Regions from separate parts of the Roseateles sp. GW821-FHT03B02 genome, predicted to be linked through region 1. Evidence: predicted binding sites of a transcription regulator. Region 1 holds the regulator's gene; each other region holds the start of a gene.
What was found. Region 1 encodes FNR, which switches genes on or off when oxygen is low (the NO sensors DNR and NnrR bind a similar motif). Its sites were predicted from a motif close to TTGATNNNNATCAA; they were not measured.
Positions count from the first base shown of each region.

Region 2: AC07VX_RS01225 (DUF2249 domain-containing protein) is a predicted target of FNR. The motif match lies at 987-1,000, and genes of this name have one in related genera.
Region 3: AC07VX_RS05390 (TraR/DksA family transcriptional regulator) is a predicted target of FNR. The motif match lies at 926-939, and genes of this name have one in related genera.

Region 1 is NZ_JBWKUV010000013.1:19,556-21,750, forward strand. Features, by position in the region: gene hemN (oxygen-independent coproporphyrinogen III oxidase) at 1-734, opposite strand, end outside; gene fnr (fumarate/nitrate reduction transcriptional regulator Fnr) at 866-1,603, shown strand; gene AC07VX_RS25290 (NAD(P)/FAD-dependent oxidoreductase) at 1,662-2,195, shown strand, end outside.
Region 2 is NZ_JBWKUV010000001.1:269,540-271,734, forward strand. Features, by position in the region: gene AC07VX_RS01220 (nitric-oxide reductase large subunit) at 1-608, opposite strand, end outside; gene AC07VX_RS01225 (DUF2249 domain-containing protein) at 643-927, opposite strand; gene ttcA (tRNA 2-thiocytidine(32) synthetase TtcA) at 1,059-2,006, shown strand; gene AC07VX_RS01235 (DUF4136 domain-containing protein) at 2,069-2,195, shown strand, end outside.
Region 3 is NZ_JBWKUV010000001.1:1,210,252-1,212,446, reverse strand. Features, by position in the region: gene AC07VX_RS05400 (substrate-binding periplasmic protein) at 1-11, opposite strand, end outside; gene AC07VX_RS05395 (hypothetical protein) at 120-488, opposite strand; gene AC07VX_RS05390 (TraR/DksA family transcriptional regulator) at 509-880, opposite strand; gene queA (tRNA preQ1(34) S-adenosylmethionine ribosyltransferase-isomerase QueA) at 1,007-2,071, shown strand; gene AC07VX_RS05380 (IMPACT family protein) at 2,023-2,195, opposite strand, start outside.

The DNA.
Region 1 (2,195 bases):
TAGGCGTACATCGCGATGCGGTCGGGCCGCAACTCGGCCACCTGCGCAATGGTGCGGGCAAAGCTCGCCGGCGTCTGCAGCGGCAGGCCGTAGATCAGGTCGACGTTGGTGGACGAGAAGCCCAGCTCGCGGGCGTTCTGCATCAGCGCGGCCACCTGCTCCAACGGCTGCACGCGATGCACGGCCTTCTGCACGGCGGCGTCGAAATCCTGCACGCCGAAGGACAGGCGGTTGAAGCCCAGCGAGCGCAGATGCGCCAGCCGGCCCGCATCCACCGTGCGCGGATCCACCTCGACCGAGACCTCGGCGTTCGGCAGGATCCTGAAGCGCCGGCGCAGGGCGTCCATCAGCGAGGTCAGCTCGACGTCGGACAGGAAAGTGGGGGAGCCGCCGCCCAGGTGCAGCTGCGACACCGGGGCCGTGCCGCCCAGGGCTTCGGCGACGAGATCCATCTCCACCTCCAGCGCGGCCAGGTACGGCGCGGCGCGCTCGTGGTGCTTGGTGATGATCTTGTTGCAGGCGCAGTAGTAGCAGAGCTGCTCGCAGAACGGGATGTGGACGTAGACGGACAGCGGCTGCACCGTGCCGCGTTGGCGCAGCGCCTGCAGATGCTGGGGCCCCTGGTAGGCCTCGACGAGGCGGTCGGCCGTGGGATAGGACGTGTAGCGCGGGCCTGCCACGTCGTGGCGGCGCAGCAGGTCGGCATCGATGGGGCGGTCTGTGACGGCTGGCATGCCGCCACTGTGCCGGCAGCCACCGGGCCGGGCGTTGATCCAAGTCAAGGCTGCAGCGCAGGCCGCCGAGAACAATGCGTTTCATGCTGACCCCTCTCACCCGCCCGATGAGCGTGCCGATCACCCCAGACATGCCCGCGCAGCCCGGTGCCGCGACGCTCGAACCGCTGCGGGTCGCCTGTGCCAGCTGCAATCTGCGTGAACTCTGCCTGCCGGTGGGGTTGAGCCCGGCCGATCTGCAGCGCCTGGACGGGCTGGTGGAGAAGCGCCGCAGCGTTCAGCGAGGCGACCACCTGTTCCGCAACGGCGACCGCTTCGAGGCGTTGTACGCCGTGCGCACCGGCTTCTTCAAGACCTGCGTGGGCAGCGAGGACGGTCGCGACCAGGTGACCGGTTTTCAGATGGCCGGCGAGTTGCTCGGACTGGACGGCATCAGCAGCGACCAGCACCACTGCGATGCCGTCGCGCTGGAGGACTCCTCCGTCTGCGTGATCCAGTACCGCGACCTGGAGGAGCTGTCGCGCGAATTCACGCTGCTGCAGCACCAGTTCCACAAGATCATGAGCCGCGAGATCGTGCGCGACCACGGCGTCATGCTGCTGCTGGGCAACATGCGCGCCGAGGAACGCTTGGCGGCGTTCCTGCTGAACCTGACGCAGCGCCTGCAGGCGCGCGGCTTCTCGTCGAGCAGCCTGGTGCTGCGCATGACGCGCGAGGAGATCGGCAGCTACCTCGGCCTCAAGCTCGAAACCGTCAGCCGCACCTTCTCCAAGTTCCAGGAAGACGGCGTGCTGGACGTCAAGCAGCGCCAGATCACCGTGCTCGATCCTCAGGCCTTGCAGCGTCTCATTTCCAACGCCGCCTGCTGACCGGGCAGGCTCGGGGGTCATTTGCTGCAGCGCAGCAAATGAGGCGTAGCATGGCTTCATGCGTCCCCAAGTCCTCATTATCGGCTGCGGGTTCGGCGGCCTGGAGGCGGCGCGAGCCCTCGCCGCTGCCGAGGTCGACGTCACCGTCGTCGACAAGACCAACCACCACCTCTTCCAGCCCCTGCTCTACCAGGTGGCCACGGCCGGCCTGTCGGCCCCGTCCATTGCGGCGCCCATCCGCCACCTGTTCCGCCGCCAGCCCAACGTGACGACACTGCTGGGCGAGGTCACCGCCCTCGACGCCCGCGCACAGACCGCCACACTGAAGGACGGCGCCACGCTGTGCTGGGACCACCTCATCGTCGCGGCCGGCGCCACCCACAGCTATTTCGGCCGCGACGACTGGGCTGCATTCGCACCGGGCCTGAAGACGCTGCAGGACGCCTTCGAGATCCGCCGCCGCGTGCTGCTCGCCTTCGAGGCCGCCGAGCGGGAGGACGACCCGGTCAAGCGCGTGGCGCTGCTGCAGTTCGTCGTTGTCGGCGCCGGGCCGACCGGGGTGGAGCTGGCCGGCACCTTCGCGGAGATCGCA
Region 2 (2,195 bases), on a different contig from region 1:
CGGTCCGTCGTGGCGGCCCAGGACGACCAGAAGAAGAAGGCCGTCAGGGCCTGGCGGCGCTCGGCGTCCGGCAGGGTGTCGGCGGTCATGGCGTACTGGTCGCGCAGCTTGTCCAGCTTGGGGTCGCTGCCGAACAGGCCGTCGTAGTGCGACGCCACCGCGCGGATGGCCTGGGCTCGGGCGGCGCTCACGCGCACCTCGCCGCTGGCCTCGTCGTAGGTGTTGCGGCGCATTTCCTCGCGTACGGCCTGGTCGACCGCGGCGCGCTGAACGTCACTCACGGGCAGGCCACCTTGCTGCTGCTCGGCCAGACGCTTTTCTTTCAGCGCCACGGCTTCGCGATGCAGCCAGTCGGCCGACCAGTCTGGCGCCACATAGGCGCCGTGGCCCCAGACGGTTCCCAATTGCTGGCCGCCGGCCGACATCCAGGCCTGCTGGCCGAACTGGATCTGCTCACCGGTGAACAGCAACTCGCCTTCGGCCGTGACCACCTTGCTCGGGATGGGCGGGGCGGATAGATAAATCTGCCAGCCCAGGTAGCCCAGGGCACCGAACGACAGGACGAAGATCAGGCCCAGCCAACGCCAGAGCCTCTTGGTGGATTTCATGATGGTTCCTTCTCGAATGCTCTTGAAACGGCGCTCAGGCCCCGCCGCAGGCGCCGCAGCAGCGGCCGTCGTTGTGGGCCGCCGGGGCTTTCGCCAACCGCGCCAGCCACAGGCCGTCGCCCGGCTGGCTGACGTCCCAGCTCAGTTGGCCGGGCAGGTGCCGGCCGAGCTTCAGCAGCAGGGGCTGCGGGTCTGCGTCGTCGATGAATGCCGCCGAGCCGCCTGCGGCCAGGCCCCGCAGGAGCTGGTCGACGAGGCCGGGGCGCGACTCGCGGGCAAACGCGCGCAGGTCGACTTGCTGGAGGGTGTTCGGTGCCATGGCTTCCTTAATATGCATTTTGAATGCATGAATGTTAGAAACCAGCTCCGACCGGCGATTTGACGTACATCAAACCGACCGACGAAGCCGCCCGCCGGGCGCGGTCCCGCGCGGTTTGGGACAATGGCAGGATGTCTGAAGTCCTCGCCCCCATCTCCCCCGCCACGCCCAGCGCCGAAGAACTCGCCGCCGACCTCGCCGCGAAGAAGGCCGCGCACGAGATCAACAAGCTCTCCAAGCGCCTGCACCGCCAGGTGGGCCAGGCCATCACCGACTTCAACATGATCGAGGACGGCGACAAGGTCATGGTCTGCCTGTCGGGCGGCAAGGACAGCTACGCCATGCTGGACATCCTGCTCAACCTGCAGCAGCGCGCGCCTGTTCGGTTCAGCCTCGTCGCCGTCAACCTCGACCAGAAGCAGCCCGGCTTTCCCGAGGAGGTGCTGCCCAACTACCTGCGTTCCCGCGGCGTGGATTTCCACATCGAGAACCAGGACACCTACTCCATCGTCAAGAAGCTCATCCCAGAGGGCAAGACGACCTGCAGCCTGTGCTCGCGCCTGCGCCGCGGCATCCTCTACCGCGTGGCGGGCGAGCTGGGAGCCACCAAGATCGCGCTGGGCCACCACCGCGACGACATGGTCACGACGCTCTTCCTGAACATGTTCTTCGGCAGCCGCCTGAAGGGCATGCCGCCCAAGCTCGTCAGCGACGACGGCAGGAACGTCGTCATCCGGCCGCTGGCCTATGTGAAGGAGCCCGACCTGGTGCGCTGGGCCGAGCACCGCGAGTTCCCCATCATCCCGTGCAACCTGTGCGGCAGCCAGGACAACCTGCAGCGCGTGCAGGTCAAGGCCATGATCAACGAGTGGGAGAAGCGCTACCCGGGCCGCATCGACAACATCTTCACGGCCATGGGCAACATCGTGCCCTCGCACATGATGGACAAGAAGCTCTTCCCCTTCGAGACCATGAAGGCCACGGGCCAGGCCGAGCCGGATGGCGACATCGCGTTCGACGACGACGAGTCTTGCGCCACGCCGTCCCCCACGGCTTCGGTGATCACGCTGCAACGCTGATTTACACAGGGGCAAAGTCGGCGCGTCAGAATGACTGCAGCTCATCCACCGGAGATGCCGTCATGTTGAACCGCCGCCTTGTCCTCGTCACCGCCGCATCCGCGGCCCTGGCCGCCTGCAGCGGCCCCTACACCGTTTCCGCCGACGTCTCCAGCTACGGCGCCTGGCCGGCCGGCCGCAAGCCCGGCA
Region 3 (2,195 bases), on a different contig from region 1:
CGGCGTTTCACGTCGGCAAGGGCTGGGTCCGGGCGAGTCTAGGTCGCCAGGATGACAAGCCTTTGCAGCCGGCGGCTGCGGGCGTGCGATTTCCCGCGGCCGGCCGTCTCGGCGCCGGCTCAGCTCGGTGTGGGCACGCCGGCCATGCGGTCGTGGGCGAGGAAGAACTGGCGCGCCATCGCCAGCAGCTGGCCCTGGCTCAGCTCGGCGGCGGGACGGTAGTCGGCGATGCGCGGAGCCAGCCTGGGCCGGTGGGCCTCGACGTAGTGGCGGAACTGGCTGATGACGATGTGCGAGCCCGTCACCAGTACCTCGGGCGTGTCCTGCACGGCCTGGCAGATGGCTTCGAACAGCGCGTGTTCGGCGTGCTCGTCATGGCCATGGGCGCGCCGGTCATGCGGCTCGATGCGGGCAGCGTGCACCTGATGGGCGTCGAAATGCAGCACCTGGGCGTGGTGGTGGTCGAGGTGGACGACGGCGTGGAACATCTGGGATCTCCTGGGGGATGTCAGTGGGCGGCTTCGGCAGTGGTCTGGCAGTCGACGCAGCGCAGGGCCTGGGGCTGGCGCTGCAGCCGGTCGAAGGGAATGACGGCGGCGCAGTCGACGCAGCGGCCGTAGCCGGGCGTCTTCAGCCGCAGCAACGCGTCGTCGATGGCCTGCAGTTCGGCCAGCAGGTGGTCGTCGCGCGCCTGGTCGAGCTCGCGGTCGGCCCCGTGCTCGCGCAGGTCATGGGGGTCGTCCGCCAGCAGCGCGGCGGCATGGGCAATGCGGTCGCCGCCTTCGCGCTGGGCCTGCAGCGCGGCCTGGGCACGCTGGCGCGCGATCTGCAGTTCGTTTTCCAGCAGGGCGTGCTGTCCGGGGGTGAGGGCAGTGGTCATGGAAGCTCCTTGTGCTCATGCTGGCACCGCGCCGGCGGCACTGCCTTGAGCTGCGTCAAGCCGGGGCGATGGGAGAATCCGCCTCCCCTTTGGTTTGGCACGGGTCTGTCCGGCCCTCAAGCGCTCATGAGCCACCCCGCCCCGCCGGCCCACACGGTCGCCGATTTCGATTTCGACCTCCCCCCCGAGCTGATCGCCCAGCACCCTGCCGCCGAGCGCAGCGCGTCGCGCCTGCTGGATGCCACGGGCACGGAGCCGGTGGACCGCGTGTTCCGCGAGCTGCCGGAGCTGCTGGCGCCGGGCGACCTGCTGGTGTTCAACAACACGCGCGTCATCAAGGCACGCCTGTTCGGCATGAAAGCGACCGGCGGCTCGGTCGAGGCCCTGGTCGAGCGCGTGCTGCCGGGCACGCAGGAGGTCTGGATGCATCTGCGCGCCAGCAAGAGCCCCAAGCCGGGCAGCCGCGTGCGTTTTGCCGATGCCTTCGATGCCGAGGTGCTGGGCCGCTGCGGGCCCGACAACGGGCTCTTCCACCTGCGCTTCGCCGGCGACCCGTTCGCGCTGCTGGAGGCGCATGGCCATGTGCCGCTGCCGCCCTACATCGCCCATGCCGACAGCGACGATGACGAGCGCCGCTACCAGACCGTGTTCGCCAAGGAGCCCGGTGCCGTGGCCGCGCCCACGGCGGCACTGCATTTCGACGAGGCCTTGCTGGCTCGCCTGGCGCAGCGCGGCGTGGAGCGCGCGCATGTGACGCTGCATGTGGGGGCCGGCACCTTCCAGCCGGTGCGCGTCGAGAAGCTCGACGAGCACAAGATGCACAGCGAATGGTTCGAGGTGCCGCAGGCCACGGTGGATGCCGTCGCTGCCTGCCGCATGCGGGGCGGCCGTGTCGTCGCCGTCGGCACGACGACGTTGCGCGCCCTGGAGTCTGCTGCGCGTGGCGGCGAGCTGCAGGCCGGCGCCCGCGAGACCGACATCTTCATCACGCCGGGCTTCGAGTTCCGCGTGGTGGATCGGCTGGTCACCAACTTCCACCTGCCCAGGAGCACGTTGATGATGCTGGTGAGTGCGCTGGCCGGCCATGAGCTGGTCATGGCGCTGTACCGCTACGCCATCGCGCAGCGCTACCGCTTCTTCAGCTACGGCGACGCGATGCTGCTCTCGCGGGCCCAGGCCACGCGGCCCTGAGCGGCTTCGTCGACGGCCGCCGTGAAGGCTGCCCGCGCCGTGACTGGCAGGGTGAAGCGCATGTGCACGCGGGCCTCGTGCCGCGCGTCGACGAGCTGCGCCCCATGCTGCTCGGCCAGCCGGC